DNA from 2 places in the Arthrobacter stackebrandtii genome. Region 2 is predicted to be linked to the other one. Evidence: riboswitches for the same ligand, from Rfam matches in the RefSeq annotation. Region 2 holds a riboswitch; the other holds the start of a gene.
The links. A riboswitch is a leader RNA that binds a small molecule or an ion and turns the genes downstream of it on or off. The one in region 2 is predicted to bind cyclic di-AMP.
Positions count from the first base shown of each region.

Region 1: linked by a shared signal. The riboswitch ahead of JOF48_RS19540 (aggregation-promoting factor C-terminal-like domain-containing protein) and the one ahead of JOF48_RS03485 (M23 family metallopeptidase) in region 2 are both predicted to bind cyclic di-AMP.

Region 1 is NZ_JAGIOI010000001.1:1,148,469-1,154,760, reverse strand. Features, by position in the region: gene upp (uracil phosphoribosyltransferase) at 1-432, shown strand, start outside; gene JOF48_RS04705 (formylglycine-generating enzyme family protein) at 566-1,369, opposite strand; gene JOF48_RS19540 (aggregation-promoting factor C-terminal-like domain-containing protein) at 1,327-2,031, opposite strand; cyclic di-AMP (ydaO/yuaA leader) riboswitch at 2,036-2,211, opposite strand; gene JOF48_RS04695 (MarR family winged helix-turn-helix transcriptional regulator) at 2,412-2,924, shown strand; gene JOF48_RS04690 (MFS transporter) at 2,925-4,205, shown strand; gene JOF48_RS04685 (winged helix-turn-helix domain-containing protein) at 4,847-5,677, shown strand; gene JOF48_RS04680 (SixA phosphatase family protein) at 5,810-6,292, shown strand, end outside.
Region 2 is NZ_JAGIOI010000001.1:840,878-847,169, reverse strand. Features, by position in the region: gene JOF48_RS03520 (maleylpyruvate isomerase family mycothiol-dependent enzyme) at 1-235, shown strand, start outside; gene JOF48_RS03515 (class I SAM-dependent methyltransferase) at 340-1,131, opposite strand; gene JOF48_RS03510 (hypothetical protein) at 1,277-1,516, opposite strand; gene JOF48_RS03505 (cold-shock protein) at 1,730-2,110, shown strand; gene JOF48_RS03500 (DUF3027 domain-containing protein) at 2,122-2,667, shown strand; gene serC (phosphoserine transaminase) at 2,917-4,044, opposite strand; gene JOF48_RS03490 (iron-dependent transcriptional repressor DtxR) at 4,275-4,970, shown strand; cyclic di-AMP (ydaO/yuaA leader) riboswitch at 5,115-5,341, shown strand; gene JOF48_RS03485 (M23 family metallopeptidase) at 5,344-6,153, shown strand.

The sequences.
Region 1 (6,292 bases), 310 kb from region 2:
ACACCCCTGGTGGTGCCGATCCTGCGCGCCGGCCTGGGCATGCTCGAGGGCATGACCCGCCTGCTTCCCACCGCCGAAGTGGGCTTCCTGGGCATGGCCCGAAACGAGGAAACCCTCGAGGCCATCACCTACGCCGAGCGCCTGCCCGAAGACCTCACGGGCCGCCAGGTCTACGTCCTCGACCCGATGCTGGCCACCGGCGGAACCCTGATCGAGGCGTTCAAGTTCCTCTTTGACCGCGGCGCCGCGGACATCACCTGCATCTGCCTGCTCGCCGCCCCCGAGGGACTGGCCAAGCTGGAAGCCGCCCACGGCGGACGCGACAACGTCCACGTGGTCCTGGCCTCGATCGACGAGGGCCTGGATGAGAACTCCTACATTGTCCCCGGCCTCGGCGACGCCGGCGACCGCCTCTACGGCGTCGTGGACTAGCCCCCACCTCCTCCACCTACCTCGAACGTACAGATGATGCCGATGTTCCCGTGGAACATCGGCATCATCTGTACGTTCGGCGAATGGGCTGGCGGGAGGGCGAATGGGTGGGGCGGACTGGACGTTCGGCGGGCTACAGTCCGCGCAGCGGCGTCCAGCCCACCGGCCGCGGGCCCTTGACGGCGGCACGTTCGCGGTCCGCCGCGGCAGACCAGCCCTGTGCGGCTCCGGCCCCGGGCAGGCCAACCGGCCCGCGAGCCACACGGAACCCGACGTCTTCCAGCACGGCGTCGGGCGCACTGCCCCGCCGGACAGACGCGCGGGCCCTCCACTGCGGGTCATCCCAGCCGCCGCCGCGCAGGCTTCGGTAGTCGCCGTAACGCGCCGTGTCGGCGTAGTCCCAGCACCACTCCCAGACGTTGCCGATCATGTCGAACAAGCCGAAGCTGTTCGCGCGCTTCAGGCCCACGGGCTGCGGGCCGGCCACGGAATCGGCGGCCGTCCACGCAATCTGAGCCAGCTCCCCGTAGACCGGCGCGGTGCTCCCGGCCCGCGCGGCCCACTCCCATTCGGCCTCGGTGGGCAGCCGGAAGCCGTCCGAGGCAACATCCCAGTCCACAGACCGCCCGTCGATCCGGTACGCCGGGGCAAGGCCGGCGCGTTGGGAGGCCGCGTTGCAAAACTCCACCGCCTGAAACCAGGTGACCGGATGCGCGGGGAGGCCGACGGCGGCAGGCGGGCTCCCGCCGTCGGCCGTCACCAGGTGCCACTCGGCTCGGGTGAGCTGCGTGCGGCCCAGGGAAAACGGGGCCAGCACCGCCTCGCGGACGGTGCCGGCGCGGGCGTCGCGCAGGGTGATGGCACCGCCGGGAATGGCCGCCAGTGCAGGCAGGGTCAGTACCAGCCCACCGAGTTGGAGTGGTCCATGGCCCCGCACGGCGAACCGTACCGGCCCTGGATGTAGCCCAGCCCCCAGCGGACCTGGGTTTCGTAGTTGGTGGCCCAGTCGGCGCCGGCGCTGGACATCTTGCCGGCAGGAAGCGACTGAGGGATGCCGTACGCGCCGCTGGAGGGGTTGGCCGCGGAGGTGCGCCAGCCCGATTCGCGTTCCCACAGTGGAATGAGGCAGCTCATCTGGTCGGCGCCCCAGCCGAACGAGGCCATCTGTCCGGCCGCGTAGGCCTGGGCCGCCGCGGCGTCGTCAACGGCCAGGGCTGCGATGCGCTCGGCCTCGGCCTTCATGGGGTCAACGGTGGGCCGGGCACTGGAGGAGACCTCCAAGCCCGGAAACTTGATCGTGGCGTTGGTGGCGGCGGCAACGGGCGGTCCCTCAAGCATCGAGGCGATGCTGGCGAGGGAGTGGCCGTTGGCCACGGCGCTGGTGACGGTCGGGACATCGAGCTGCTTGGCCACGACGCCGGCGCCAACCAGGGCGCCGACCACGGCCAGCGTGGCGACGCCGCGCACGGTTGCGGCGAGGGCGGGATGCATGGAACGGCTGTTGGAATGAGTGCCCCGGTGCTGGGCCGGCAGCCCCAAAAGGGTGCGTTGGCGCTGGGGTTCGGCGCGGCGGCGGCCGCGCTGCGGTGCAGCAGACATGTGGGAAGCCTCTCTACGCCTGCGAGGTGAGCTGTCGGGAACGGACTAGAGCGTCCGGCTGTGCGGCCAGAAACGCTGCACGGCTTAACCCCAAGGGTCTCCACTACCAAGAGACCCGCAAAAATTGGGTCCCCCGTCTCTGCCTGGTTATTCGGGAACGGGAGTGGGCGGCGGCAGAGCTCGGCGAACCGTCCACTGGTGCCGGACCGGAAGTGGTCCAAGCGGCACTTCTGCCAGCTTAACGGAATCCGTGCCGCGTGTCACATTTTGGTAACACTTTCACAGCTACGTGACGAAACCGTCATTTACTTAGCAATGCTAACGATCTAAAGTGGATGTTTGACGATACGAAACCAATTCCTTGAGGCAGCTGAGCACCCATGACTGACTTTTCCCCTGCAGGCACGACGCCGGACCCTTCCCCGGGTGCCCCGGCCCCCGTTGCGCAGGGGGTGGGCGGGAGGAAAACCGGCAAGCCCATCGGTGCCGGCGCTCTCGCGGCCGAGCTGCGGGTTGCGGTCATGCGCACGTCGCGGCGGCTCCGGGCCGAGGCTGCCACCCGGGAAATCAGCCCCGGCCAGTACTCGGTGCTGGCAGGCATCCTGCACAGCCCGCTGACGGTGGGGCAGCTGGCCGCCCGGGAACAGGTCCAGGCGCCGTCCATGACCCGGATCGTGAACGCCCTGGCCGCGGCGGAGCTGGTCAGCCGGGAGGAGAATCCGGAGGACCGGCGCCAGGTGCTGGTGCGGATCACGGAGACGGGCTCGGCCGCCCTGCTGCGGGCGCGCTCCAAGCGGACGGCGTGGCTGGCGAAGCAGGTGGCGGCGCTGACCCCGCAGCAGCGGGCCACGCTCCATGAGGCGGCCGTGATCCTGCAGGAGATGAGCTCCTGAATGAATTCCATGTTCCGTGCCCTGAAAGTGTTCAACTACCGGCTGTGGGTGACGGGAGCGCTGGTGTCCAACATCGGCACGTGGATGCAGCGCGTTGCCCAGGACTGGCTGGTGCTGACGGTGCTGACCAACAATTCCGGCACGGCCGCCGGCATTGTCACGGGCCTGCAGTTCCTGCCCATCGTCTTCCTTGGCCCCTACGCCGGGCTGCTGGGCGACCGCGTCAACAAGCGCCGGCTGCTGCTGCTCACCCAGACGGCCATGGGGTTCTGTGCGCTTGTGCTGGGAGTCCTGGTGGTGACCGGGGCCGTCGAGCTGTGGCATGTGTACGTGCTGGCCTTCCTGCTGGGCGTGGCCAGCGCCTTTGACGCCCCGTCGCGGCAGGCGTTTGTCTCCGAAGTCGTCGAAAAGGAGGACGTGCCCAACGCCGTCGCACTCAACAGTGCGTCCTTCAACCTGGCGCGGCTGGCCGGACCGGGCGTGGCAGGGATCGTGATTGCCCTGGTGGGGACGGGGCCGGCGTTCCTCATCAACGCGGCGAGCTTCGGCGCCGTCATCCTTTCGCTGCTGCGGATGCGCACCAGCGAGCTGGTGCCGGCCGTGCACGTGCCGCGCGCCAAGGGGCAGATCCGGGAGGGGCTGGTGTACATCCGCCAGCGCCCCGACCTGCTGATGATCATGGTGCTGGTGTTTGTGGTGGGCACCTTTGGCATGAACTTCCAGATCACAAACGCGCTCATGGCCACCACCGTGTTCCACCTGGGGCCGGGGGAATACGGGCTGCTGGGTTCGGTCATGGCCGTGGGCACCCTCGCAGCGGCGCTGCTCGCCGCGCGGCGCAGGACCATGCGGATGCTTTATGTTGTGGGCGGCGCGCTGGCCTTTGGCGTCACGGTGGCGGTGGCCGCATTCATGCCCACGTTTGGCTGGTACGCGCTGGCGCTGGTGCCCGTGGGGCTGGCGTCGCTGACGTTCATGAACGCCTGCAACACCACCGTCCAGCTGACCACGGACGCGGCCATGCGCGGGCGGGTGCTCGCCGTGTACATGGTGGTGCTGCAGGGCGGCACGCCGATCGGGGCGCCGCTGGTGGGGTGGATCGCCACCGAGTTCGGTGCGCGCTGGTCCCTTGGCATGGGTGCCGTGGCCGCCATGGCGGCGGGGATGCTTGCCCTGCTCCTGATGAACCGGCGGAACAACGTCCGGTTCCGCGACCAGGTCCGGCAGCTGCGGCCCTCGTTCATGGTCCACGGCCTGCACCGCGCGGGTCCCGGAGCCTGAACTGGGAGCTGCCGAAGGCAGGCCAGGCAGGGGGCACTGGGCGGGCGGACCCGGGCGGAGTTACGCCCAGTAAACAGCTGTTTACCTAGCGTGATTGTCTGTGAATATGCTGTGCATGGAAACAAACTTGCCAGGGGCGTCACTTGCATGCATTGAATGCTGGTGAATTATTTCGTGGCGTATGCCTTTCTGACCGAATGAATTATTGAAGTGCGGCAAGCAACGTCCCATATCTTCGATATTTTGGGCAAAGTTCGCTCCAAATGAGAGCAAAGCAACAGAGTCCGCTTGATCACAAATTAATGCAAAATCTCATATGGTGGACGTTTGGGCCGTTTATTACTTGCAGGATGTGAATGTTACGTAGCAGACTGTCACATGTGAACACCCACTCAGTGATTTCTGCAGCCGCAGCAACTGTCCCCTTTGCAACCACCGGACAGTCTCGTTGCGGTTGCCGAATGCAGGCCTAGCTCACAGGCACTGGGAGTCACACCGCCAGCAACAACCGCAACGGTGCGGCACCAGTCTTTGGCCCCAGGGCCGGTCCTTGTGCCAAAGGACATCAAAGGTTCACCATGCCACGTGGACCGATGGAAGCATTCGCGCCGTTGAGTACGGCCATACACCGAGGTAGTTCAATGTCAGTAGCATCCGGATACGTCCACATCTCTGTAAGAAATGCCGCCAAGGCAGGCGCCCGCACGTCCGGCGCACGCACCGCCCACCTTGAGCACACCGGCTACAGTGCCCGCGCTGAAACCGCCACCGCCGCAGACCGCCTTCGCGCGGTGCCCCATGCCGAGAGCAGCCCCATGACAGCACCCACGCCCGTTATTGCCGGAGCCGGTTCGGACCGCTTGCGCGGCGTCAGCCCCGACAACGTCGCCCGCGGCTTTGTGCTGTATGTCGGCGTTGATGAAGACACGGCCGCGGCTGCCGGAACCTCCCTGGCCAAGCTCGCCCAGGACATCCGCACCTATGCCCAGAGCCTCGTCCCGCAGGCACAGAGCTACGCGGCAGTCGCCATCGCCCCGGCCGACGCCGTGGGCACCCCGCTCGACGTCGTGCGCTCCACGTTCGGCGACCCCACCGTCCCGGTCCGCCCGCGCCCGGAGGCCATCCCGGCCCCGCCCGCCGACCAGCGCCCCTCCGGCGTCCTCATCGACCTGGCCCGCCGCGAAGTCCACCTGGACGGGGACACCCTGAACCTGACTTTCAAGGAGTTTGAACTGCTGAACTACCTCGTGGAAAACGGTGCCCGCACCGTCTGCCGCGACGAGCTCCTGGAAAACCTGTGGGGCGGCGGCGAGGAAGCCCCCAACGAGCGCACCATCGACGTCCATGTCCGCCGGCTGCGCTCCAAGCTGGGCCGCCTGGCCAACACGGTCCGCACGGTCCGCGGCGAAGGCTACCGCTTCTACGAGCACCCCGAAGTCGTCATCTGGGCCGCCCCGGAATACTCCATCTAGCCCCAGGCCCAGCCCCGGCCGCGCCCACTTCTCGTAAGCTGCGGCCATGCATTGACAGCGTCCGACGGCGTTCGGCCCACCCCAGGTGGGCCGAACGCCGTCGGACTTTTTATTACTCACTAAACTGGGGGCATGAGCGAACACCACATCAAACGGCTGATCCTGATGCGCCACGCCAAGGCCGCATTCCCGCTGGGCGTGGAGGACCACGACCGCCCGCTGGCACAGCGCGGCCACACCGAGGCGCCGCTGGCCGGCAAATGGCTGGTGGAGAACGCCGTGGTGCCCGACTTCATCCTGTGTTCCTCGGCGCTGCGCACCCGGCAGACCTGCACCTGGGTCTGCCAGCAGCTGGCGGACAAGGCGCCCACCCCCAAGCTGGAACGCGGCCTGTATGAGGCAGGTGCCACCCAGATGCTCTCCGTTGTGAACCATGTTCCGGAGACCGTCAACACGCTCATGGTCATCAGCCACATGCCGGGAATCCAGTCGCTGGCGCTGCGGCTGGCCTCGCGGGACTCGGACCAGGACGCCTACATGGACCTGGCCTCCGGGTTTCCCACCAGCGCCTTCGCCGTGTTTGAGCACACCGGCGACTGGGCCACCCTGGACGGG
Region 2 (6,292 bases):
CATGCGCGACACGGCCACGGCGTGGGGTGACGGACCCGCCGTCGAACTTGTTCTGGCCGGGGAACTGTCCGGAACCTGGCAACTGGGGGATGGTGATCCCCAGGCACTGCTGCGTGCAGACGGGATCGAACTCTGCCGCAGCCTGTCGGGCCGGGTGGCTGAAACCGGAATCGCCACGGTGTCCGGGGACCCTGGCCTTGCCGAGAGGCTGGGTGCGGTGCGGATCCTGTTCTAGCCGGATCCATGACGCAGTAGTTGGACTGGGAATGCGCTATCCGGGTATTTTTCGTACAACAACTGCGTCATGGATTGTGGGGCGGGCGGGTGGGGTGGTTGGGTTCAGGCCAGCCGGGCGTAGATTTCCACCGGGGCCAGGATTCCAGCCTTGAAGGCGGCCAGCAGGTTCACGATCGCGTCCTTGTCTACGCCCGCCGGGCCCTCGCCGGCGATGGCGTGCTCCAGAAACTCGATGCCCTCGGCCAATGGCTTGGCCTCGTAGTCCACGTCGAAACCTGCCTGGGCCAGGGCATCGCTGTAGGCCAGCGGCGGCTGCACGAACGACGTCTCCTCCGAGGCGGCCCAGGGCAGCGGGAACTGCTCAAGGTCCCCGCCCAGCAGCATGACCTCGTAGACGGCAAAGACGCTGCCCGGACGCAGCACGCGGGCCGTTTCCGCGAACACCTTGTCCTTGTCGCGGATGTTCATGCCCACATGCACCATGAGGGCGGTGTCAAAGGAGTTGTCCCCAAACGGCAGGGCCAGGATGCTGCCCTGGCTGAAGGTGACCTGCCCGGAGAGCCCGGTGCGTTCGGTCAGCGATCGGGCCAAGTCCACGAAGGCCGGGGTCAGGTCGACGCCATGGACCGTGGCGCCAAAGTCGTGGGCCAGGTGCCGGGACACCCCGCCCATGCCGGAGCCGAGGTCCAGGACATGGCTGCCTCCGTTGATTCCTGCGCGGCCGGCGATTCGGGTTGTTGCCAACGCCCCGCCGACATGCAACTGGTCCGCGCCGTGCAAATCCGCAGGGGCAAAATGCCCGGGATTCCCGCCGTCGGCTGTGATCATCCCCAGCAGCTTTTCCTCAATGCCGCCGTGTCCATAGTGGGCGGACACTGCCTCCTCGTAGCCCATGGCCCCTCCAAGAAAATCACAAACCGACCGCCGGAGTTCCTGCGATTTTCTGATCCTACTCCCGGCGGCCGGTGCAGGCACGGGACAGTTTTTGGGGCGGAGTTCCCGGCCGGAGAAGGGGACCGGAAGTCAGGAGGAAGGAGGGCTAGAGGCGGCGGCGGATGGCGGCGGCGCGCATGACGCTGGCGCCCATCATGAGGAACGCCACGGGCAGCGCGATCATGGCGATCCAGTTGAAGCCTGGCCACGGCGTGCCGCCGGCCCACTTGCTGACCAGGACCACAATGAGGGCCAGCAGCGCCAGCACGGCGAAGCCCATGGCCGTGTAGTTGAAGATCCGCCAAGTGCGGCTGACAGGTTGCGGTGCGGAATATAGCGGACTCATGCCCATAACGCTAACAGCGGACAGTTACAGGGCAAAGCCGCAGCAATTCCCCCGACACGGTAATCTAGAAGCTAGTAGAGCTGTACAACCTGTCACTGCAGGCATCGCCCGCCAGATTCCCGCCCCCGATCATGGGCCGCCGGAGAACGGCGAAGAGCAACCGCACTGGCAAGGAACCCGGCTTACACCGACGACTTTTAAGGGGTAAAGCAAGTGCCTATCGGCAAAGTGAAGTGGTACGACAACGAAAAGGGCTTCGGCATCATTGCCGCCGACGACGGCCGTGAAGTCTTCCTGCGCGCCAACGCCCTCCCGGCAGACGCCGGTGACATCAAGCCCGGCATGCGCATGGAGTTCGGCGTGGCCGACGGCCGCAAGGGCGCCCAGGCCATGGCCGCGCGCATCCTGGACCGTGCGCCGTCGGTGGCGAAGGCCAAGCGCATGCCCGCACGGGACCTGGCACCCATCGTCCAGGACCTCGTGTCCCTGCTGGAACGTTCTGTAGGATCCCTGACCAACGGCAAGTATCCTGACGGAGATGCGGGCAAGATCGCTGCCGCACTGCGCAAGGTTGCCGACAACTTTGACGCGTAACGGTGCCCACCATGACTGAACTGCCCGGCGATTCCGCCGCCCCTGCCAGCGAGAGCGCAGCACCGCGTCCCGGTGTTCCCGTGTGGCGCGTGGGCAAGCCCGACGCCTTCCTCGCCGCCGACGTGGCCACGGCCCGCAACGCCATCCTGAGCATTGCAGCCGACGCCGAGATCGGTGCGCACCTTGGCGCCCGGAGCGAGGGCGTGCGTTGTGTGACGCACCTGTTTGAGTCCAAGAAGGACGGCTACCGCGGCTGGACCTGGTTTGCCTCCCTGGCCCGCGTCTCGCGCGGCAAGGAGTCCACCGTCAACGAGGTTGGCATGCTGCCCACCGAGGACTCCGTCCTGGCCCCACAGTGGGTTCCGTGGGCCGAGCGTGTGCGTCCCGAAGACCAGGCGGCTGCCGAGGCCGAGGCTGCCGCCCATGCTGAACAGAGGCACGACGACGGCGAGCACTCCGCCACCGGGGATGGCGACGTCACCGACGCAGGCCACGACCACGACGGGGACGGCCACGACGCCGCGGACGACGCCACAGAGGCGGACGGAGAGAACTAGATAGCGAACCAAGGTTCGCGCACGGCTTGGGCCCCGCCATTCTTGATGGCGGGGCCCAAACATTTAACGCTTCATTGCCGCCGTGGCGCCTGCGCGGGTGGGTGCCGTCGGGCGGTGGCGGCCCTGCAGCTGTGAACTAAAAACAGCCCGGGCCGCTTCCAGAGTGTGGAAGCGGCCCGAACTGTGTCGGCTCACTTTTTGTGGCACGTCACTGTTAAGACAGTGCAACTGCTAATACAGTGCGGCTGGCTAGATGTTTTCAATCACGTAGTCGATGCACTTGGTCAGTGCGGTGATGTCTTCGGGGTCGATGGCCACGAAGGTGGCGATGCGCAGCTGGTTGCGGCCCAGCTTGCGGTAGGGCTCGGTGTCCACGATGCCGTTGGCGCGCAGCACCTTGGCCACGGCTGCGGCGTCAACGGACTCGTCAAAGTCGATTGTGACGATGACGTTGGAGCGGTCCTCCGGGTTCACCACGTACGGGCTGGCGACGGCTGACTCCTCGGCCCAGGTGTACAGGCGGCCTGCAGAGTCGGCGGTGCGTGCGGAGGCGAAGTCGATGCCGCCGTTCGCGTTCAGCCACTGCACCTGGTTGTTCAGCGTGACCAGGGTGGAGAGCGCAGGCGTGTTGTACGTCTGGTTCAGCAGGGAGTTGTCAATGGCTGTGGTCAGGCTCAGGAAGTCCGGCACCCAGCGGTCGGAGGCACCGATGCGCCTGGCCCGCTCAATCGCAGCGGGGGAGAACAGCCCAAGCCACAGGCCGCCGTCGGACGCGAAGTTCTTCTGCGGCGCAAAGTAGTAGACATCGCTTTCGCGAACATCCACAGCCAGGCCGCCGGCAGCGGAGGTGGCGTCCACCAGGACGAGGGCTCCCTCATCTGCCCCGGCAACGCGCTTGACCGGGGCTGCAACGCCGGTGGAGGTCTCGTTCTGCGGCCAGGCGTAGGCATCCACGCCGGCCTCGGCGACGGGCAGCGGGCGCGTGCCCGGCTCGGCCTTGATGATGGAGGAGGCGTCCAGGAACGGTGCCTTGTTGGTGGCGGCGGCAAACTTGGAGCCGAACTCGCCGAAGGAGAGGTGCTGGGCCTTGTTCTCCACCAGGCCGAACGTTGCAACATCCCAGAACGCCGTGGAGCCGCCCACGCCGAGGATGACTTCATAGTCGTCGGGGGCGTTGAAGAACTGCTTCAGGCCGCTGCGGACGTCGCCCACCAGGTTCTTGACGGGTGCCTGGCGGTGGGAGGTGCCCAACAGGGAAGCCCCTGCTTCGGAGAGCGCGGCAACCTGCTCGGGGCGGACCTTGGAGGGTCCGGCACCGAATCGGCCGTCGGCCGGGCGCAGGTTGGCAGGAATGGTGAGGGGCGTGGATTCGCTCACGAGTTGCTCCAAAATTTAAGCGATGGAAGACATTGAGTTGCCTAAGGGCTGATGCCAATTCTGCCGCAGAACTACGCTGAGAGGAAAAATCCGTGACTTGCCGAAATATAGTTCGACGGCGGAAGGTTGCCTTGGGCGGGTGCAGTTACCTTCGGGTAGGGCATTCAGGCTAACGTAGAGACGGTGGTCTTTGCCCAAAATTCTTGCCCAATATACAGGAGGATGCTGACGTGGCTGATCTAATTGACACGACCGAAATGTACTTGCGAACCATCCTGGAGTTGGAAGAGGAGAACATTGTTGCCCTGCGGGCGCGCATCGCCGAGCGCCTGCACCACTCCGGGCCCACCGTCTCCCAGACCATTGGCCGGATGGAACGCGACGGGCTCGTGATCGTCTCCGGCGACCGCCACCTGGAGCTGACGCCTGCCGGACGCGACAAGGCGACCCGGGTCATGCGCAAGCACCGCCTCGCAGAACGCCTGCTCTCCGACGTCATCGGCCTGGACTGGGCGTACGTGCATGAGGAAGCCTGCCGCTGGGAGCATGTCATGAGCGAGCGGGTGGAGCAGCGGTTGTTTGACCTGCTGGGCCAGCCCGACGAGTCTCCGTACGGGAACCCCATCCCGGGGCTGGAAGAGCTTGGCGGGACCGTTGCGCCGGAGTTTTCTGCCGGACTCGTGACGCTGCTGTCTGCCATGAGTACTTATGCGCCGGGCCAGCGAGTGATTATTCACAGGTTGTCTGAGCGGATCCAGGTCGAGCCGGAGCTGCTGCAGCAGCTCGATGAGGGCGGATTGCGCCCCGGGGCCCAGATTTCGCTGGCACGGGCAGGGGAGTACATCTCCGTCCGGGTGCCCGGGATCGAGGGTGCGCTGGAGCTTCCGCCGGAAGTTGCGTCACATGTTTTCGTCTCCATGAGTTAGAGTTTCCTAGTGTCGTCCGACCGGGTGACACACAGGTATTGATGATCTAGGTAACGGAATTATTACGTTTACCGGTTTTACCGTATAGTAATCATCTGACGCCGTAACCAAAGCGTTACCATCCTGCGACACCGAACCTTGCCTTCGCAGGCTGGACAGTAATCCGTAAGGCAGGGGCGGGGGAACCACTTTTGACAGGCAATCCAGCCTGTCTTGGGGTGAAGCCCACAAACAGCACAACTCTCTTCTGGCGCATTCCGTTGGATTGCGCCATGGCTTGAGCTGTGCCAAAAGCGTGGGCCGGATCAAAAGCACGACTCTCTGATCCGAATCCGACAGCTAACTTCGCAGGTGCATTATAGAGAGGTTTTTTGTGTCAGATGTTAAGCAGCGGGGGCGCCGTCGTGCGTCGTCGCCAGTAACTCACGTGCCTGCTTCCACATCAGGAGGCCGCCGTGAAGCCATTGCTGCAGAACGCGCCAGTGCACCCTCAGGCGTTTCCATGGCCCAGTTGCTGCGTGCAGGCGCCGCCAGCGGTGCCGGACAAAAGGTTGGCGTGGCCATGGCCGCAACTGGCCTCGTCCTGGCCGTCACCCTGCCGTCCACCCAGGCCCCGGACACGCTGCATGCAGCCCCGGAACAGTCCGCCTCCGTCGAGACCATCGTCACCGCAGGCGCCGAAGTTCCCATTAGTTTCGCAACCCCAGACGTTGCCAGTGCCCTGAACCCGGACGGCCAGCTGAAGGAGACTCTGAAGGTCCAGGCCTCCAATGTCACCCTGCAGGCCTCCAAGGGGACCCTGTCCGCACCACTGACAAACATGGTCACCAGTTCCCCGTTCGGCGGCCGCATCAGCCCCATCACGGGTCAGGTCGGCGAGATGCATACCGGCCAGGACTTCGCCATTGGCTGCGGCAACAGTGTGCTTGCAGCGGCAGGCGGGGTTGTCACCTTTGCCGGCTGGCACCAGTATGGCGGAGGCAACCGCGTGGTCGTGGACCACGGCAACGGCCTCTCCACGTCATACAACCACATGAGCAGCATCAACGTTGCGGTGGGCCAGGAAGTCCCGCGCGGCGGCATCGTGGGCCTCAGCGGCACCACAGGCGCCTCCACCGGCTGCCACCTGCACTTTGAGGTCATCGTCGATGACGAGACTGTCGATCCCATGGGCTGGCTTTAACTCCTCCACAGCCCGTCTTGGGTTACGAGTTAGTCACAGGACCGTGACCTTAACGTGACATAGCCAAAAATGTGTTGTAACGTCGTAACCGCGCCAACTTCGAATCAAGTTGGCGCCCATGAGTGGATTGCCTAGCTCT